Persicobacter psychrovividus: one gene and its partners. The protein of the gene in region 2 binds, or shares a complex with, the protein of the main gene of each other region. Links are inferred from orthologs where the notes say so. Each region holds a gene or a part of one and is shown on either strand. Other genes may lie near its edges.

Region 1 (7,877 bases), 1.3 Mb from region 2 along the record:
TTGATTTTTTTATCGAATGGATTTTTTTGACTATGTTGAATGATTTTTTTATATCTTTTTTCATTTAACCACAATGTGTTGGCTGTTAGTAATTTCTAAATCTAACAGCTATTTTTTTGCCCAAAATTTAGTAAGGATCCATGCTTGCTTAGTTTGGTTCTAACTGAAAAATTTTAGAACTTAATAATCTCCTAATCAAACATACCTAACCTAAGTCTTATGTCGCAACCTCATATTTATGATTTCGGAATTGTAGGAAACTGTGCTTTTATGGCCTCTATCAACAAACGAACCGATGTGGTTTGGATGTGCTGGCCATCCTTTGAAAGCAGTTTTATTTTCGGAAGTTTACTGGACAAAGAAAAAGGCGGGGAGTTCTCAATTTTACCCGTCGATGAGGAATTCAGCTCACATCAATATTATCAGGAAAACACCAACATTCTCGTTACCGAAATAGAAGACTCCAATGGGAAGTACCGCGTAACGGATTTCGCCCCACGATTTCCGCAGTTCGATCGGTATTTTCGGCCTTTAATGTTAATTCGGAAAGTGGAGCCGCTCTCAGGTAACCCAAGGGTGAATGTACGTTGCAGCCCTAAAGGGGACTATGGGAAGAAAAATCCGCAACGCGTGGTGGGCTCTAATCATATTAAATATCTTGGCATTGGCGATGAGGTACGACTGACGACCAACATTCCACTGAGTTATGTGATTGATGATGAGGAGCCTTTCTTTCTGAATGAGACCAAATACCTTGCCCTGACCTACGGCGCACCACTCGAGGCGGCTCTTGAACGTACCGCAGATGAGTTTTTGCGTGCCACTCAGAAATATTGGAAAGATTGGGTGAAGTCCACCAGTATTGGGCATTTTCAGCAGGAGGCCGTGATTCGTTCTGCCCTCGCTCTGAAAATCCATCAGTATGAAGATACAGGGGCAATTATTGCGGCCAGTACCACCTCATTGCCCGAATCGCCAGGCAGTGGAAGAAACTGGGATTACCGTTTTTGCTGGATGCGGGATACTTTCTATACCCTTCAGGCTTTCAATCATATTGGTCACTTCGAGGAGTCGGAAAGGTACTTTAATTATATCGCCAATATTTCTTCCAAAGAGAAAGAGCGCTTTCAGCCTTTGTATAGTATTAAAGGGAAATCCAAGCTGGAGGAGAAGATTCTTGACCTTGAAGGTTACCTCGGAAATGGCCCTGTTAGGATTGGTAATCAGGCGCATGAACATATTCAGAATGATGTGTATGGGCAGGTGATGATCAGCCTTTTGCCCTTGTTCGCAGATGCCCGTTTTCACCATGAAAACCGCTTCAGTTCTCACGACATGATGTGGGATATTCTGAAAATGATCGAAAATACAATCGATGAAAAAGATGCCAGTTTATGGGAGTTCCGTGACCGTTCGAAGTATTATTGTTACACTTTCTTGTTTCAGTGGGCAGGAAGTAGCGCGGCACTGAAAATTGCCTCAAGATTTGGTGATCAGAAAATGATGAACCTCGCCCGAGACCTTAAAAAACGTGCTTTTGAGCGTATCGAGGGGTGTTATGAAGATGAACGCGGTGTTTATACACAGGCGGCGGGATCGCCCGAGCTTGATGCGGCCAACCTGCAGTTGATCATGATGGGTTATTTGGATTCTTCCAGTATTGTAGCCAAGTCGCACTTGAAGGCGATGGAAAAGGAACTCAGAACCAAAGAAGGCTTGTTTTACCGTTACCGACATGTCGATGATTTTGGAACGCCCGAAACAACCTTCCTGATTTGCTCTTTCTGGTATGTGGAGGCCCTTGCTGTTGTGGGCAGGGTAGAGGAAGCGATTATCGAGTTTGAAAAGTTATTGAAATATACGAACCACCTTGGCTTATTGAGTGAGGATGTTGATGCAAAAACGGGCAGTCAGTGGGGGAATTTCCCACAGGCCTACAGCCATGTCGGTTTGATTAATGCCGCCTATCGTATTGCGAAAAAGTTGGATAAACCGATGTTCTTTTAAAAGAACAATTGCGGTGATAATGAATAAAAAAGGGTTTGGTGATGTGCCAAGCCCTTTTCTGTTATTGGTGTTTTACATTAAGGTCATAAAGCTTGATGAGGCCGAAATTTTCAAGTTTGAAATAGGGTTGAAACAACCGACTGGTGCAAGACTTAAATTATCGCACAATTTTTATTGTCCATAGATCAAGCAGATTTCCACGGATTTTTTTATTGCGGAAGTTGGATGTCGCCCATCGCAAATCCACAAAATTACTTTCTATTCTTTTTGATGAAGGAGCCCTCCAATAATAGCGTGTGTTGTTTACGGGTTGTAGCGCTATTGTTCGAGTTTCAGTGATTCAGCAACCTCCGTAGATAAACCTTATACATACCCCTTCACCTTATAAGCCGCAAAGCCAATCCATTCTTTGATGATCATATTCCATTGGGTCAGCGTTTCTGCATTGGGCAATACATATTCTTGCACCATAAAATCTCGGTCTGAAGTCAAATAATGAACGCTGAAGGGTACAGTGTTGATATTTTGTTTTTTGAAACAGGCGACCGAGCGACGCATATGGAAGGCTGAAGTAATTAACAAGTAATTTTTGTGCTTGAAGGAGGCGTGCTGATCGATGATTTTTTTGGTCAAAAGCGCATTCTCGAAAGTGTTTCTTGACTGATCCTCCAATAGTATGGCGGAACGGGGAATGTTGCAGTCCAAAAGAAATTGCAGACTTTGGGCAGCTTCACTTGGCTCCCCATCGATTTTTTGGAGATGCCCATTACCACCCGTGAAAATAATGTGGTCAATCACACCCATCCGATACAATTGTACCGCCTGCGTGATCCTGTCGGCAGCCTGATTAAAGGAGGTCAGTCTGTAGGGTTGTCTCCCCGTCAGGGTGGCGCCACCAAGAACGATAGCTGTTTTGGGAGCAGCGGACTGTAATTCTTCGAGCGACGGGCGTGCTATTTGCCATTTCAGATTGATGAAATCAAACAGGGGCTGATTCCCGAAAATGAATAGCAGCAAAAGGGAAAAAATCAACGCCTTTTTTCGCCACTTTGGGAGGCAAACCGAAAACAGGAGCAGGACGAAGATCCATGAAATTGGCTGGATGCCGTAAACGAGGATTTTGGAAAGCAAAAAGAACATAAAAAAACCACTAATTGAAGTTTAAAATTAGTGGTTTTTCTGAAGATCAGGAAGGCTTATTGGTGGTTTTTAAATTTGTACACCAAGCCAATGGCCATCACGTGTTTGTATTGCAGGCGTGGCCCCATGTCGTTGATTTTGATATCGTCATCATAAATGGTTTGCACCGAAATGTTGGCAGAAAGCCAGTCGTTTACTTTCAGGTCGAGTAAAGCATCCAGGTTTACATCAATATTTTGAGGATTCTCGCGGTAATTGGAGAAGAAGTTACCATTTAATTGAAAGGTGACATTTTTAGCCACATCTTTTTTGAACTGGAACCTGACGTTTGCCCCCACTTCAAAACGGTAATTATCGCCTTTCTGAACACCAAACGCCCCTTGGTTAGATAATTCATCATCCATTACAAAGGTGGTTTTCGTGGCGATAGGCCCAAGGTACAGACTGAATAAATCTTTAATGATATAGGTAGTACCCGCAGAAAATTCCAGGTAACCAGGTGCCATAAATGTCGAGATTCGTTTGGTAGGGTCATCGCCCTTCAAGTCGAAACCATCGGCAAATTGCGTTCTGAAGTTCAGCAATCCAGTATAGTACCATCGGCTGTCCTTGATCTGGCGGCTGAAACTCGAAAGCAGATCTATGCGGTCTTCGGTTTTTTCCTGACCAGAACTCCCTTTGCGGATCAGTCCGTAACCAACATCCAGCTTGTTTCCCCAAATAATTTTTTCATGGGAATAATTCGCATACACATTGGCGAAGGCATTACCTGCGATGGAATTGTCGCCACCAGCCGCCCAGTTGCTTAAAGTCACCTGAGACATATTAATGCCTGTCGTGCCACCGACTTTCCATTCTTTTTGAGGCCTTTGTACCTCTTTTTTTGCATTTGCTGTTGTATTTTGAGCATATACAGATGAAGTGCTGAGTAGTGCAGCAAGGAGTAGTATTTTTTTCATAAGTAGGTTATATAATTAAATTTTATATCGAATTTGTGCTGTGTAAGTTTGTGTAAAATTTATGTAATTTTAATTTGCGGTGTTATAAAAATATAAATTTGCGCATTCGCAATAGATTTTAGGTATCTTAAATTCTTAATACTGACACTGAGCAGTTGGACAGATTGCGTTTTGTGCCGAGATCTTGTAGCTTTGGAGGCTGGAGACGCAATATTCTCAAAAAATACCCATGAGTAAAAATTTTAAGAATAAATATTGGACAAATATAAAGGATGCCTATAAAACCTTAAAGGAAGGAATGGGGCTGACATTGACCCATTTTGTGAAGGCGACCAAGTCTCATGATAACCGTGGGATCGATGAACAGGGGTATTTTGACCAGAACGAAGGGCTTGTAACTTTACAATATCCGCATCAAAAACTGGAGGTTCCTATCAATGGGCGATATAAGCTTGATTTGGAGCAGGAGGACTGTATTGTTTGCGATAAGTGCGCTAAGGTGTGTCCTGTGGATTGTATAGATATCGTTCCTGTACGCTCTGCGGAGGAACTTGGTAAAACGTCTGATGGATCTTCTATCAGGATGCATTTGGCAAAGTTTGATATCGATATGGCCAAATGTATGTTCTGCGGCCTTTGTACTTATGTTTGTCCTACCGAATGTCTGACCATGACGTCGGAATATGACTATTCTACTTTTGATTTTGCAGAGCATAATGTGCCTTTTGCAACCATGACGCCTTTGGAGATTCTTGAGGCAGAGGCTAAATGGAAAAAGGTGCAGGAGGAAAAGCAGGCAGCCAAAGCAGCGAAACCTTCGCCTGCAGCCAAGGCGGTTATCAAGCCTAAAGCCGTGGGAGCGCCAAAGGTGAGTATCCCAAAACCAGCGGCTAAGGCGGTAATTAAACCGAAGGTGCCTTCAGCAGCAACCGCCAAAAAAGTTGTGAAGCCCCAGATTCCAGCGATGAAAAAGGCGGATGAACAAACGCCAGAAAATACAAATGTGGCCAAAAAGCCCGTGCTCAAGCCAAAAATTGGTGGTGCAGGTTCAGCAGCTGAAACCACACCGAGTGGCAGCAATGTCGCGAAGAAAGCAGTGGCCAAGCCAAAAATTCCAACGGCAGGTTCAGGAACGAATGTGGCCAAAAAGCCCGTGCTTAAGCCAAAAATTGGTGGTGCAGGTTCAGCAGCTGAAACCACACCGAGTGGCAGCAATGTCGCGAAGAAAGCAGTGGCGAAGCCAAAAATCCCAACGGCCGGATCAGGAACGAATGTAGCAAAAAAGCCTGTGGTTAAGCCAAAAATTGGCGGAGCGGGTTCGGTAGCTGAAACTACACCGAGTGGCAGCAATGTCGCGAAGAAGTCAGTGGCCAAGCCAAAAAATCCAACGGCCGGTTCAGGAACGAATGTAGCTAAAAAGCCCGTTCTTAAGCCAAAAATCGGCGGAGCAGGTTCGGCAGCTGAAACTACAACGAGTGGCAGCAATGTCGTGAAGAAGCCAGTGGCCAAGCCAAAAATTCCAACGGCAGGTTCAGGAACGAATGTGGCTAAAAAGCCCGTTCTTAAGCCAAAAATCGACGGAACGGGTTCAGCCGCTGAAACGACAACGAGCGGTAGTAATGTTGCGAAGAAGCCAGTAGCCAAGCCAAAAATTCCAACGGCAGGTTCAGGAACGAATGTAGCAAAAAAGCCTGTGGTTAAGCCAAAAATCGGCGGAATGAGTTCGTCAGCTGAAACTACAACGAGCGGTAACAATGTCGCGAAGAAAGCAGTGGCCAAGCCAAAAATTCCAACGGCAGGTTCAGGAACGAATGTGGCTAAAAAGCCCGTGCTTAAGCCAAAAATCGGTGGGACGAGTTCAGCCGCTGAAACGACAACGAGTGGCAGCAATGTCGTGAAGAAAGCAGTAGCCAAGCCAAAAATTCCAACGGCCGGTTCAGGGACGAATGTAGCAAAAAAGTCCGTGCTTAAGCCAAAAATACCTAATACTAAACCGAAAGAGGATTAAATTTAATGAACCAATATTTGATATATGAAATCCTGTTTTATGGATTTATGGGGCTGACATTATTGTCGGCCATCACCATTATTTTTGCCAAAAATGTACTTTACGCAGCTTTTTCGCTGTTGGTGTCCCTTTTTGGTGTTGCCGCACTGTTTGTTTTGATGGGGGCTGATTTTTTGGGAATTGCACAAATCATGATCTATATCGGGGGCATATTGGTGCTGATGATTTTTGGGGTGATGCTGACTAACAGGCTCAATGGAAAACCCATCATTACGGCCAATAAAAACGTGCTGGTCAGCCTGATTTTAGGCATGGTGACTTTTGGGTTTCTTGGCTTGGTGTTTTCTCAGTTTGAATGGGCAAAACGTCCCTGGATGCAGGCCGATGCCGTTGCCGATGGGAGTATTCGTGCATTGGGTATCGCCACCATGACCAACTTTATTTTACCTTTCGAATTGGTGGCAGTCATGCTTTTGGTTGCATTAATCGCAGGGACATATTTAGCAAAACGAGCAAGATGACCATCACAACCTTTCTATTTTACCTTCCGCTGTTGCTTACTTTTGCCGTAGCGGGAATTTATGCCGAGCGGAAAATTGCAGGATTTATTCAGGATCGCCTGGGCCCAATGGATACGGGTAAGTTTGGCCTTTTGCAGACCATCGCCGATGTGCTGAAACTCCTGATGAAAGAGGATATTTCCCATGACCGTGTTGATAAAAAGCTATTCCCCATTGCACCAATTATCGTGTTTTCTGCAATATTGAGTGGGTTTGCCGTCTTGCCTTTAACCTCTGACTGGACTGGCGCAGGTTTGCAGGTCGGTTTGTTTTACCTACTGACCATTATCACTTTTGATGTTGTCGGCATTCTGATGGCGGGATGGGCCGCAAATAATAAATATGCCCTTTTTGGTGCTGAGCGATCTGTAGCGCAGCTGATCAGTTACGAGGTGCCTATGGGGATGTGTGTGCTGGCAGTCGTCTGTATTTGTCAGACCCTCGATTTGCAGGCAATATCCTTTCAGCAGGGAATTTTTGCCGTGGCCCACGGGCAGGAGGTCAGCTATTTGTTTGGCATTAAAGCCACGGGCATTGAAGTTTCCAGCATTGGTGGTATTCTAAGCTGGAATATTGTCAGGGCGCCGATTCTTATTCCTGTGGCCGTGATTTTCTTCATCGCTTCGCTGGCAGAGGCCAACCGTGCGCCATTCGACCTTGCCGAAGCGGAAAGTGAACTGATCGCTGGTTACAATGTGGAATACTCGGGTTTTAAATTTGCCATGCTGATGCTTGGAGAGTACGGCATGATGTTGCTGATGTCTATTCTGATGGCTGTATTGTTTTTTGGCAGCTGGAATACTCCATTTCCCAATATCGGATCCTGGCCTCTTGCCGAATGGACAAGCGGTCAGCCTGGTAGTGTGAGTGGGCACCTTTGGGGTGGTTTTTGGTTGCTGTCGAAAGCCTTTGTGGTGATATTTTTCCAAATGGTGGTGCGCTGGACCTATCCTCGTTTGCGGGTGGATCAGCTGATGAGTTTCGCCTGGAAATACCTGACGCCCGCAACATTAATTTTGGTGGTTCTGTCCGTTTTTTGGCGGATGTTAATGATATAATGAAATGATTCCATTAGCGCATATATTAATATTTTCGGCCCTGTTGTTTTCTCTTGGGATCATGATTGTCCTGATGAAGAAAAATGCCATTGTTATCCTGATGGGGATTGAGCTGATTCTTAATGCCGCCAATATCAATCTGGTG
Region 2 (7,814 bases):
AGAGAAATTCTACTTTCTCAACAGCTTCCGCTTCTGCTCACTGAATTCTTGTTCAGTAAGAATCCCGCACTCCTTCAGTTCATGAAGCTTTCTCAATTCATCTGCAACGTTGGTAGAGGTCACAGGGCGAGCATGTTGCTGATGCGCTTGCTGATAATTAAATCCTATGTTTTGAACACCACCATTGTATTTATCAGCAAACTCTCTGTCATTCATGATCAGTAATTGAATACCATCAATCAAACCGATCAGTGCAGGGATGTAAGTCCAACAAAAGACAATGGACAAAATGCCATAATGCGTCGGTCTTTTAAGGTAAAAATGCTGAATACCCAAAGCACCAAGGAAAAAGGCAAGCAGCGCTGCGATGAGTTTATCTTTCATGTCAAGTATTGTTTAGTAAATGAATAAGACGATGATTTCTGATGATGTTCTGCGTCTTTTTTGTTCTTGCAAAAAAAAATGCAAGGCTGAACTCCAAGGATACAAATTAAAGCACTGCCGCTTTGAATCTATACTAAAAACCTAAACACAAAAAAAAGTGCAAGAAGAAACTCCTGCACTTTTTTAGAAATCTATATTCGGCAATTTAGATTCGGATACCCAATGTTACATTGAAGGTTCTGTTCTTATAAGAGTTATGGTTAAAAGCTTCTGTTGCTTTGAAAGCGTCATTTAAGCCCCAACCGTAGTCAGCATCCAAAGTGAAGAACAATACATCTACACCAAGACCTGCTTTTACCGACCACTGTGTAGATTCAGTATCAAAAGCACCCAATCCATGTGACAATGACCCTTTGTAGCCAAACCCTACCTGAGGACCTGCATACGCACGGAATTTGAACATGTCGGAGTTGATAAAGTTGTAACCCACTAACACAGGAATTTCCCAGCCTTTCTGATCGAAACTCACGCCTTCAAAAGCTTGTTTCGCCATAGCTGAATTTGGGACATCTACTTTGGCAGTATATTTTGCATAGAATAATCCTGGCTGAACGAAGAATTTATCTCCGATACGAACACTTGCACCAAAACGGTAACCTGCCTGCGCAGAGAACATATCATGGTTTGGTTTTGAAACCGTCATACCAACAGCAGGAATAACATGTATCTGTGCTTGAGCTTGCAGCCCAACGAACATCATTAATGCAACAAATAATACGGATAGTTTTTTCATGATCGTTAAGTTTTGTTTTTTCTTTTTTTAGGTAGTTGATCATGATGTTTCAAAAGTCATACCATTTGAGGAAATAAGAATAAAATAGCAGGCTGAGGATCTGAAGGTTATGGTGTTTTTATAAATAAAATGTATAATTTAAGCATAAGAAATAGCCCGTTCAGCCTTCCAAATCAGTTTTCAACCGAATAAATAAATCTAAATTTTTTTCAGGAAAATAAATTTTATAGATCGAAAGGTGTTTTTAGCGGACAACCAGAGGGAGAGGTGTAGGGAGCAAAAAAAGCACCTGAGCAATTGCCCAAGTGCTTTTTAATGGAAGTTATAGTGCCATAGTCTTTTATAGCCTTATCCCGAGTGTTAAGTTGAATGATCTGCTTTTGTAAGAGGTAGAATTTCCAGCTTCTGTAATTGTAAAGGAATCGCTGAGGCCCCAACCATATTCGGCATCAAGGGTAAAGAAAAGTACATCGATACCAAGGCCCGCTTTAAGGGTCCATTGGGTGGAATTGGTATCAATACCATCGAAGCCCTGCGAGATCGAGCCCGTATAGCCAAAGCCGAACTGTGGCCCAAGGTGCCCTCTGAATTTGAAAGCGTCAGAATTGATGATATGATAACCGATCATGACAGGAATTTCAAAGCCTTCATGGTCGTACTTGATATCGCCGGCATTATTGGAGAAAGCATCTTTATCCAACTCTGCACTGTTTTTGGTGTAAAAGAACCCTGGCTGTACATACAGCTCCTCACCTATTCTTACATTCAGCCCAAGCCGATACCCTGCTTTAGCGGTTTCGGCATCTTTATTAACCGACGAGACGGTTAATCCTGCAGAAGGAATCAGGTGAACTTGCGCCTGTGCCTGAAACCCAAGCAAACACAGGAGGACAACGATCAGGGAAGTAAACTTTTTCATAGTAGTTTTTCAGTTGTTTTGTTGTTAGAAGAGATGTTTGAGGGGATTGTTTAAGATTAACTCGACTTCTTTCTGCGTGGTGTTAATATGTGATGATAATTTATTATCTTGTCAGGATGCGCAAAGTGGTGTAATTCAAGTGCTTATTTTATGCGCAGTATTTAATGCTAAACATGGTGCTGTGATTTTATTAACGACGACGCATCGCATTTATTGAAGAATGATCCTTTTCTAAATGACCTTCAATTAAGCCCTCTTTTTTCAATCTTTTCTGCACACCAATAGTTGTTGCAATATGCTACAATCATATATTCCCTTATTTCCATTAGAGATTGTGATCTTCCCGACGGAGAAGGTTAATCTGCATATTTTTGAGCGCAGGTATAAGCAGATGATCCATGATTGTATGCGTGGTGATCGTGTGTTTGGTATTGTATCGAGCCTGAATGGTGAAATAAAATATGGAACGACGGTGCTGCTGAAGTCCATTAATAAAGTGTATAACGATGGCCGAATGGATATTCAGGTGGTGGGGCAGCGTGTTTTCGAGGTCGAGGAGTTTGAACAGGTCAAGCATTCAAGGGAATACCCCGCAGGGCTGATTCATTATTTGCCGAACGATATGGTCGTAAAAGAGGATCAGGTGATGGAGCTTAAAGAGCAGATCACCGAATTTTTTCAGGCGCTGGAAATGGTGGGGCGCGTAGGCTTTAACCAGCAACCACAGGCTTTTGGTATTGGGCACTATCTTGGGCTTTCGATTGATCAAAAATATGCCCTTTTACAGCTGCAGCAGGAAACCGAGCGTCAGGAGTTTTTGATCCACCACCTGCGCGAGACTATTCCTGTGGCACGGCAGTTTAATGAGTCCAAGCGACGGATCAAGATGAATGGGCATTATAAATATTTTGACCTCGGCGACGATTTCCGCCCGAACGAAGGCCAGCATGAAAATTGATTTAACATCCTTGTTCAAATTCGTTCCAAATTGAATATTATTGGTTTTCAGGCGACATTTTCAGGCTTTTCAATCCTCGGAATTTCCTTTTTTGCTTACACTCCTTAGTTTTGTATAAATAAGTAGCTGATCACTTTTCACTTATTGGGTATGCTTTTTCAAATCGGAATGACCATATTTATAAATAGGTGATCGGTGGCTTGTGCTTAGCGATCGGTAAATACAATACCAGTCACCACCAAAGTGTATAATGATCAGTCTACAATACCAACCGTAATCTATTAATCTAACCGTATGATTGCCACCCAAGTCTCCGCTTTCGGGGAAGTCTTATTATATATTATCGGCTCAGCCCTGTTCGTTATGCTGACCTATTTTGGGTCGTGGCTCTTTCGCCCCGATCGTCCTAATGAGGAAAAAAACACCACTTACGAGTCTGGAGAAGATACCGTAGGCTCGGCGTGGGGGCAGTTCAACATGCGGTTTTATATTATCGCCCTGCTCTTTATTCTCTTTGAGGTGGAGATCGTCTTTCTGTTTCCGTGGGCGACTGTTTTTGGGGATAAGAACTTAATTGCCGAGACCAACGGTTTGTGGGGCTGGTTTGCCATAACCGAGATGATGCTTTTCATCTTCATCCTTGCCCTCGGCCTGGCTTATGTATGGGGAAAGGGTTTCCTTGACTGGGAAAAACCTGAAGTGAAGCTGCCCAAGGCCAACAGCCGCGTACCAGAAGAAATGTACGAGCGCCTCAACGATCAATATTAATCTGTTATCACCTTTACCTAATTTATACCGATGGGACTGTTAGATCAAGAGTTTACCAAAGGAGGCGTCATCATCTCCAAGGTTGATGACCTGCTCAACTGGGCACGGCTGTCGTCCCTGTGGCCGATGGGCTTCGGCCTGGCATGTTGTGCCATTGAAATGATGGGTGCCTATGCGGCCAACTATGATTTGGACCGCCTTGGTGTATTTCCGCGCGGTACTCCACGACAATCCGACGTGATGATCGTTGCAGGAACGGTTACCTTCAAGATGGCAGACCGTATCCGACGATTATATGAACAGATGGCAGAGCCTCGATACGTGATTTCCATGGGTTCATGCTCCAACTGTGGAGGTCCCTACTGGGATCATGGATATCATGTGGTCAAAGGGGTCGATCGTATCATCCCCGTTGATGTTTATGTGCCCGGATGCCCTCCCCGCCCTGAAGCATTGATCGGTGGCTTCCTGAAATTGCAGGAAAAGATCCGTACCGAAAGCCTAATGGCACCGACCGCCGTTGCCGATTTGCTCGCCGAGATGGATTGATCAAAATCTTCGGATACTGTACGGGCACACCTATTGCCTTGTTAATTGTTATTTGTCGTGTTCGTGAATTTTAAACCTTGATTACCATGATTAAGAAGGATTTTAGGATTTGTTTTAGGCTATGTAAATAATATAAATCATGATAATCCTTTTAATCAAGTAAATCATGGTCAAAAAAATATCGATACGATACGTTTGACAAGATACATAGATCTGATCCTACAGCGATCAATTCAAATCAAGATGATCTAAATGAGCCACATGAATAAATCAACATTTCCGAACCATAAATAATGGGTGGAAATGTGTGTAATCTGTGGACAATAAATCAAAATCATAATATCCAATTATAAACACCACCTCCTATGTCATTCGAAGAAATCGTTCAGCTGATGCAAAGCCAATTCGGCGAGGAAATCATCATGGAGCAGGGGCTCAATGACTCTCCCCAATCGATTACCGTCGATGCAGGGGCGATTTTTGATCTGTGCCTCTTTCTGAAAGAAGACGACCGACTGTATTTCGATCAGTTGTCTTGCCTGACAGGGGTGGATTATGGCATGAAGGCCAATACCATGGGGGTGGTTTATAACCTCTATTCCATTCCTTTCAATCATCACCTGATGATCAAGGTGGTTTTGCCAAGAAATGAAGAAGGAGCAGATGGCCCCGAGATTGCCTCGGTGGAATCCCTTTGGAAAACAGCCGACTGGCATGAGCGCGAAGCCTTCGACCTGTTCGGCATCCGCTTTTCCAACCATCCCGACCTGCGTCGCATCCTCCTTCCTGCTGATTGGCAGGGGCATCCGATGCGCAAAGATTACGAGGTGCAGGAATACTATCATGGCATCAAGGTAAAATATTAATCCAACGACCCTCCCGCAGACATGGCAAACCAAATCCAATACAAATACGATCCGAAACACCTGAACGTCTCGGAGCCCTCCAAATACACCGAGAAAGATCTCAAGCATCAGGAGATGATCATCAACATCGGACCTCAGCACCCTTCAACCCACGGGGTTTTGCGCTTGGAGGTCGTTACCGATGGAGAGATCATTGTTGATGTGGTGCCTCACCTCGGTTATTTGCACCGTTGTTTTGAAAAACATACGGAGGCTTTGATGTACAATCAGATCATTCCTTATGTCGATCGGATGGATTACGTTACGGCCATGAACAACGAGCATATTTATTGTATGGGCGTGGAGAAAATGCTCGGCATCACCGATCAGATTCCCAAGCGCACCGAATATATTCGGGTGTTGGTAGCAGAACTCAACCGTATTGCTTCGCACTTTGTGGCGCTTGGTACTTATGGTTTGGATATCGGAGCGACGACCCCATTTATTTGGATGATGCGGGACCGTGAGCATATCCTTCGACTGCTCGAATGGCTTTGCGGGGCACGTATGCTCTATAATTATATTTGGGTCGGTGGACTTTATTATGATCTTCCGGTGGGTTTTGAGGAACAATGCACCGAATTCATCAATTACCTTAAACCCAAATTGATTGAATCAGATCAGCTGTTGATTGAAAATAAAATTTATGTCGAGCGTACCGCCAATGTAGGCGTGTTACCAAGAGATCTGGCGATTAATTATGGGGTAACGGGACCGATGTTGCGGGCTTCAGGCTTGAAATATGACCTCCGTCGGGTGGATGCTTACAGTGTGTACCCTGAATTGGATTTTGATATCCCGATCGGTAAAGGTGAGATGGGTACTGTCGGCGATTGTTGGGACCGTTCGTGGGTTCGTGCGCAGGAATGCAAAGAATCGGTCAAGATCATCGAGCAATGTTTGGAGAAATTGAAAGGCGAACACAAACGTGACAAATCCTATGACCCGCAAGCCGTTGTTCCCAAGCGCGTGCGTCCCAAAGCACAATCGATGTACTTCCGTGGCGAAAGCCCAAAAGGAGAATTGGGATTCTATTTCGATGCTGATGGTCGCGCAGACAAGCCTTTGCGTTGCAAAGCCCGATCAAGCTCCTTCGTGAACCTTTCCATCCTGCCCGTATTGTCCAAAGGCGCCATGCTTGCCGATTTGATCGCCATCATGGGATCCATTGATGTTGTTTTGGGCGAAGTCGATCGTTAATATTGATGTTGATGCAGGGCATGCCCTGCATTCAATAAAAATGCCCTGCACCGATCCACCCAAATAACATTTTTTCACTCAGTGAAGGTTGATTGCATTAAATATGATCTTTTTTGTGTTAAATAATACAATAATGATATAGCTTTTAATCTATTTGAAAATTTATAGTCTTTTATAGATAAGTAATGGACTAATTTAGGTCATATTTTCATTTCAACGAATCACTTTTTTGATGAGTAAAACCAAACGTACCATTTTTTGGGTGCTCCTGATCCATATCTTCGCTGTTGGCCTGACGGTTGTCGGCGTAAAGTTATACAAAAGAAAAAAGACACATCATATTGTTCGAACCAGCAACCGCGACAGTGGACAGACCAACCACTCGGGCTATGTGTTTGGCATTGATGTTTCACATCATCAGAGCAATATCAACTGGCATAAGGTCAGAACCTCTAAGCATGATATTAAATTCGTCTTTGTCAGGGCTTCTTATGGAGCATTTAAACGGGATCGTAAGTTCAAAAGAAACTGGCAGGCCTTACAAAAGGAAAAATACCTCAAGGGAGCCTATCATTACTTCAAGCCTAACCAATCCGGTGCCTCACAGTGGCATTTCTTTGATCATATCGTCGAATTAAAGAAAGGGGATTTTCCCCCTGTATTGGATATTGAGGATGCTCCAAGCAACCCTTCGGCTAAAAACATCAGACGGTGGAAAAAAGACCTCAAGACCTGGGCGGATTTGGCAGAGAAAAAGTATGGCAAAAAACCGATCATCTATTCCGGCCGGAAGTTTTATGAAACCCATCTGAAGACTTTGTTTCCTTCAGGTCAGTACCCATTATGGGTGGCGCAATACCCATCCAAAAGGGCGGCGATCAGTTACAGTACCAAAAGCCGCATTCGACATTTGGGATGGAAGTTCCATCAATTCTCGGATCGAATTGGTGTCAAAGGAATCCCCGTCGGTACCTTCGCCGATGGCAATGATTTCAATGGAACCATGCAGGATTTGAAGGCATTAACCCTGTAGGTGCAGGGCATGCCCTGCACACATCAATGGCATGCCCTGTATTTAATCAAAATGCCCTGCACACATCAATGGCATGCCCTGTATTTAATCAAAATGCCCTGCACACATCAAGGGCACGCCCAGCATTTAATATAAACGCCCAGCACCTTTCACTTGTCGTAGCGTCCCGCTACGACCCCAAATCATGCAAGCTCCGCTTGCATAGATGTTCTTCTGAACGTCCTTACAAAAAAAACACCGCCTGAACCATTTCAAGCGGTGTTTTTTCATTTTATCGTATCCCCATCATCTTACAAAAGTAATCT
Region 3 (4,864 bases), 1.3 Mb from region 2 along the record:
GCCAAGCCAAAAATTCCAACGGCAGGTTCAGGAACGAATGTAGCAAAAAAGCCTGTGGTTAAGCCAAAAATCGGCGGAATGAGTTCGTCAGCTGAAACTACAACGAGCGGTAACAATGTCGCGAAGAAAGCAGTGGCCAAGCCAAAAATTCCAACGGCAGGTTCAGGAACGAATGTGGCTAAAAAGCCCGTGCTTAAGCCAAAAATCGGTGGGACGAGTTCAGCCGCTGAAACGACAACGAGTGGCAGCAATGTCGTGAAGAAAGCAGTAGCCAAGCCAAAAATTCCAACGGCCGGTTCAGGGACGAATGTAGCAAAAAAGTCCGTGCTTAAGCCAAAAATACCTAATACTAAACCGAAAGAGGATTAAATTTAATGAACCAATATTTGATATATGAAATCCTGTTTTATGGATTTATGGGGCTGACATTATTGTCGGCCATCACCATTATTTTTGCCAAAAATGTACTTTACGCAGCTTTTTCGCTGTTGGTGTCCCTTTTTGGTGTTGCCGCACTGTTTGTTTTGATGGGGGCTGATTTTTTGGGAATTGCACAAATCATGATCTATATCGGGGGCATATTGGTGCTGATGATTTTTGGGGTGATGCTGACTAACAGGCTCAATGGAAAACCCATCATTACGGCCAATAAAAACGTGCTGGTCAGCCTGATTTTAGGCATGGTGACTTTTGGGTTTCTTGGCTTGGTGTTTTCTCAGTTTGAATGGGCAAAACGTCCCTGGATGCAGGCCGATGCCGTTGCCGATGGGAGTATTCGTGCATTGGGTATCGCCACCATGACCAACTTTATTTTACCTTTCGAATTGGTGGCAGTCATGCTTTTGGTTGCATTAATCGCAGGGACATATTTAGCAAAACGAGCAAGATGACCATCACAACCTTTCTATTTTACCTTCCGCTGTTGCTTACTTTTGCCGTAGCGGGAATTTATGCCGAGCGGAAAATTGCAGGATTTATTCAGGATCGCCTGGGCCCAATGGATACGGGTAAGTTTGGCCTTTTGCAGACCATCGCCGATGTGCTGAAACTCCTGATGAAAGAGGATATTTCCCATGACCGTGTTGATAAAAAGCTATTCCCCATTGCACCAATTATCGTGTTTTCTGCAATATTGAGTGGGTTTGCCGTCTTGCCTTTAACCTCTGACTGGACTGGCGCAGGTTTGCAGGTCGGTTTGTTTTACCTACTGACCATTATCACTTTTGATGTTGTCGGCATTCTGATGGCGGGATGGGCCGCAAATAATAAATATGCCCTTTTTGGTGCTGAGCGATCTGTAGCGCAGCTGATCAGTTACGAGGTGCCTATGGGGATGTGTGTGCTGGCAGTCGTCTGTATTTGTCAGACCCTCGATTTGCAGGCAATATCCTTTCAGCAGGGAATTTTTGCCGTGGCCCACGGGCAGGAGGTCAGCTATTTGTTTGGCATTAAAGCCACGGGCATTGAAGTTTCCAGCATTGGTGGTATTCTAAGCTGGAATATTGTCAGGGCGCCGATTCTTATTCCTGTGGCCGTGATTTTCTTCATCGCTTCGCTGGCAGAGGCCAACCGTGCGCCATTCGACCTTGCCGAAGCGGAAAGTGAACTGATCGCTGGTTACAATGTGGAATACTCGGGTTTTAAATTTGCCATGCTGATGCTTGGAGAGTACGGCATGATGTTGCTGATGTCTATTCTGATGGCTGTATTGTTTTTTGGCAGCTGGAATACTCCATTTCCCAATATCGGATCCTGGCCTCTTGCCGAATGGACAAGCGGTCAGCCTGGTAGTGTGAGTGGGCACCTTTGGGGTGGTTTTTGGTTGCTGTCGAAAGCCTTTGTGGTGATATTTTTCCAAATGGTGGTGCGCTGGACCTATCCTCGTTTGCGGGTGGATCAGCTGATGAGTTTCGCCTGGAAATACCTGACGCCCGCAACATTAATTTTGGTGGTTCTGTCCGTTTTTTGGCGGATGTTAATGATATAATGAAATGATTCCATTAGCGCATATATTAATATTTTCGGCCCTGTTGTTTTCTCTTGGGATCATGATTGTCCTGATGAAGAAAAATGCCATTGTTATCCTGATGGGGATTGAGCTGATTCTTAATGCCGCCAATATCAATCTGGTGGCTTTTTCGCATTACGACCCCACTTTTTCGGGGCAAATGTTTACCATGTTTGTAATGGTGGTTGCGGTATCAGAAATTGCCATTGCACTCGCCATTGTTTTTAAGCTTTATCATCATTTGCGTTCCATCGACCTTGACTTAAACTAAATGGAAACCTTAACTCAATATAATTCTTTGGCCATTGGAGCAGGGATATTGGCCATGATCCTGCCCTTGCTGTCTTTTGTGCTGATCGCCTTTTTTTCGGACTATTTCGGCGCCAAAAGTGACCGACTGGCCATTAGCGCTGTCAGTATTTCGTTGGTCATGTCGGTATTTGTCGCCATGCAGGTATTTCCCAACCATGTGATTACAGCACAGTGGTCGTGGTTTTCTGTCGGCGAATATCAGTTCAATATCGGCCTATTGCTTGATCAGCTTACCGCAGTAATGCTGGTGGTGGTCAGCCTGGTGTCTTTACTGGTGCATATTTTCTCGATGAACTACATGAAAGGCGAGCCACATTATGCCCGCTATTATAGTTTCCTCGGGCTCTTTACCTTCAGTATGTTTATCATCCTGCTGGCTGATAACCTATTGGTACTTTTCATGGGTTGGGAGCTGGTAGGCTTGTCTTCTTATTTGCTGATCGGTTTTTGGTTTGAGCGCCCCTCGGCAGCGAATGCCAACCGTAAAGCATTCCTGACCAACAGGGTGGGGGATATGGGTTTTCTTTTCGGAATCATGATTTTCTGGGCCTATTTTCATACCCTTAATTTTCAGGAACTCACCGCCCTTTTCAGCAATGCGTCAGTTTTGGCACAAATCCCTTCCACGTGGTTAATTCTCGGTGGGCTGGGGATATTCATGGGGACAGTCGGTAAATCGGCGCAGTTTCCTTTGCAAGTCTGGTTGCCTGATGCCATGCAGGGGCCAACGCCTGTTTCTGCATTAATCCACGCCGCAACCATGGTTGCCGCAGGGATTTTCCTTTTGGCGAGGGTTTTCCCGATGCTGGCGCCTGAAACATTGATAGTGATCGCCCTGATCGGTTCCATTACCGCCATGATGGGAGCCTTTTCGGCCTTGAACCAATTTGACATCAAGCGGGTGTTGGCCTATTCTACCTCCTCGCAGTTGGGTTATATGGTGATGGGCATGGGGGTAGGTGCCTACGATGCATCCCTGTTTCACCTGATTACCCATGCGTTTTTCAAGGCGGGTTTATTCCTGTCCGTTGGTGCGGTCATTCATGCCATGCACCATTTTCATGCTGAATGTAAAAAGAAGAATATCAGTATCCATCTCGATCCGCAAGATATGCGTCAAATGGGTGACCTCGGCAAGCGGATGCCCCTGATTCATGCGGGATACACCATTTGTGCACTCGCCTTGATTGGCCTGCCGTTCTTTTCAGGATTTATGTCCAAAGATGCCATTCTTATGGCCTCCTGGGAATGGGCGCAAAACCTCAGTGCCCACGGGCAATATTGGGCATGGTTTGTTCCTTTGAGTGGTTTTGGAGCCGCTGTGCTTACGGCTTTTTATATGGCTCGACAGTGGTACCTGGTTTTTTGGTCAAAGTCAAGATTGATCGTTGAATGTCAGGCGGCCTGTAATTGTTACGATTCCCTGCACGATCCTTCCTGGAAGAAAACCGTGCCTGTTGGTCTTTTGGCGATGCTATCGGTCTGGCTTGTTTACGGCTTGAATCCTTTCGATGGACACGCTTCCTGGTTGTATCATGCCGTTGATCAGCCAATGAATGTGATGCTCGCCGACTGGCAAATTGCGGGTCAGCGGGAGATTTGGTATGTCCCATTACTGGCCTTGGCTTCGGCATTATTGGGCTTGGGCTATGCCTATCGAAAATATAGTCGGGTAAGTAAACTCGGCATAGATTACAGTCATCGCAGGCCAAAAGGCCGATGGGGGTATTTGTCGATCAATAATTTTTATATGGATCGTTTTTACCGAAAACATTTCATGATCCGCAGCCTGCGTTGGGCTTACCGACTGCATTGGTTTGATAAAAATGTGCTTGACAAAGGCATTGTTGCAATCGGCGGACTAACCCTGAGTGCTTCTCGGGTTTTCCGAAAATTCGATCAGGCCAACCAATGGGTGGTTAATGCCATAGGGGTTGCGGTCGTGATATTGGGGCAGGCTTTCCGAACCCTTGACATCTGGATTGTTGATGGACTGGTTAATTTTTCCGCCAACCTGTCTTCTGCATTAGGCAAGTCTTTCGGGAAAGTGCAAGGGCGACAAACACAATCCATCATTGCTTATATGCTTTGTGGGGTGTTTATCTTGGCCTTATGGGTGTTGTTGTAATTGCAGCCATAAGCCGCCTCAGGCTTTTTTTCCTGTCCTCCAATCACCGATCGCAAGACGTCAGCGGCTTCTTTACTGATCTCAGCCGCCTTTTTGTGAAAGCAGTAATTGCTCAATTAAAGATGACCAAGTATTGAAGTCCATGGACAACAACTGGTCAAATAAAAACGCCCGAAATGTTATGCAACACTTCGGGCGTTTTCAGTTCCTGTAAAAAATATTATTTCATGCTTCTTCGTCGGTAATCCTCTTTGGTGATCTCAAAAGGTTTAATGCTTGAATTTGGGGATGGTTTGTCCCCTGTGTTCAGTCGCATGCCTAAACTGTTGAGGAAATTTACTGAAGCCAGGTTACTGCCTTCCGCAGAACCGTGAATTGCCTCAGCCTGCATTTCTTCAAATCCATATTTAATCACT

What was found.
Region 1: the proteins of AABK40_RS13555 (region 2) and AABK40_RS07980 are in contact, whole or in part, in a cryo-EM structure (PDB 7NYH), measured with the Escherichia coli proteins. The link is inferred for Persicobacter psychrovividus from one-to-one orthologs.
Region 3: the proteins of AABK40_RS13555 (region 2) and AABK40_RS07975 are in contact, whole or in part, in a cryo-EM structure (PDB 6KHJ), measured with the Thermosynechococcus vestitus proteins. The link is inferred for Persicobacter psychrovividus from one-to-one orthologs. Residues at the interface, in WP_126986108.1 of Thermosynechococcus vestitus: Gly6, Tyr7, Glu8, Tyr9, Phe10, Gly12, Phe13, Leu14, Ile16, Cys17, Ser18, Pro21, Ala24, Leu25, Ala27, Ser28, Leu31, Arg32, Pro33, Ser35, Arg40, Leu41, Thr42, Thr43, Tyr44, Glu45, Ile51, Gly53, Ala54, Trp55; in WP_126985484.1 of Thermosynechococcus vestitus: Gln8, Lys26, Trp29, Leu30, Pro33, Met34, Met37, Leu38, Leu83, Ile84, Phe85, Lys86, Glu87, Asp88, Val89, Leu90, Pro91, Ala92, Thr100, Ala104, Val107, Ile108, Phe111, Leu112, Tyr114, Ile115, Ile125, Ser126, Leu128, Phe133.

Annotation. Positions count from the first base shown.
Region 1 is NZ_AP025292.1:1,871,791-1,879,667, reverse strand. The notes cover bases 4,989-7,877. They hold AABK40_RS07980 (NADH-quinone oxidoreductase subunit J family protein), read left to right. Parts: upstream 4,989-6,119; coding sequence 6,120-6,635; downstream 6,636-7,877. Other genes in these bases: nuoK (NADH-quinone oxidoreductase subunit NuoK), read left to right, coding at 7,737-7,877; AABK40_RS07975 (complex I subunit 1/NuoH family protein), read left to right, coding at 6,632-7,732; AABK40_RS07985 (4Fe-4S binding protein), read left to right, coding at 4,989-6,114. In the rest of the region: AABK40_RS08000 (glycoside hydrolase family 15 protein), read left to right, coding at 220-2,007; AABK40_RS07995 (YdcF family protein), read right to left, coding at 2,371-3,147; AABK40_RS07990 (DUF3078 domain-containing protein), read right to left, coding at 3,204-4,106; more of AABK40_RS07985, read left to right, coding at 4,336-4,988. UniProt on the Escherichia coli protein: NDH-1 shuttles electrons from NADH, via FMN and iron-sulfur (Fe-S) centers, to quinones in the respiratory chain. The immediate electron acceptor for the enzyme in this species is believed to be ubiquinone.
Region 2 is NZ_AP025292.1:3,143,399-3,151,212, reverse strand. Bases 2,260-5,085 are described here. They hold AABK40_RS13555 (NADH-quinone oxidoreductase subunit A), read left to right. Parts: upstream 2,260-3,348; coding sequence 3,349-3,822; downstream 3,823-5,085. Other genes in these bases: AABK40_RS13545 (NADH-quinone oxidoreductase subunit C), read left to right, coding at 4,737-5,085; nuoB (NADH-quinone oxidoreductase subunit NuoB), read left to right, coding at 3,853-4,371; AABK40_RS13560 (LON peptidase substrate-binding domain-containing protein), read left to right, coding at 2,392-3,054. In the rest of the region: AABK40_RS13575 (NINE protein), read right to left, coding at 10-384; AABK40_RS13570 (porin family protein), read right to left, coding at 590-1,177; AABK40_RS13565 (outer membrane beta-barrel protein), read right to left, coding at 1,518-2,096; more of AABK40_RS13545, read left to right, coding at 5,086-5,237; AABK40_RS13540 (NADH-quinone oxidoreductase subunit D), read left to right, coding at 5,259-6,476; AABK40_RS13535 (glycoside hydrolase family 25 protein), read left to right, coding at 6,709-7,509. UniProt on the Escherichia coli protein: NDH-1 shuttles electrons from NADH, via FMN and iron-sulfur (Fe-S) centers, to quinones in the respiratory chain. The immediate electron acceptor for the enzyme in this species is believed to be ubiquinone.
Region 3 is NZ_AP025292.1:1,869,059-1,873,922, reverse strand. What follows is about bases 1-2,936. They hold AABK40_RS07975 (complex I subunit 1/NuoH family protein), read left to right. Parts: upstream 1-886; coding sequence 887-1,987; downstream 1,988-2,936. Other genes in these bases: nuoL (NADH-quinone oxidoreductase subunit L), read left to right, coding at 2,280-2,936; nuoK (NADH-quinone oxidoreductase subunit NuoK), read left to right, coding at 1,992-2,279; AABK40_RS07980 (NADH-quinone oxidoreductase subunit J family protein), read left to right, coding at 375-890; AABK40_RS07985 (4Fe-4S binding protein), read left to right, coding at 1-369. In the rest of the region: more of nuoL, read left to right, coding at 2,937-4,448; AABK40_RS07960 (GNAT family N-acetyltransferase), read right to left, coding at 4,669-4,864. UniProt on the Escherichia coli protein: NDH-1 shuttles electrons from NADH, via FMN and iron-sulfur (Fe-S) centers, to quinones in the respiratory chain. The immediate electron acceptor for the enzyme in this species is believed to be ubiquinone.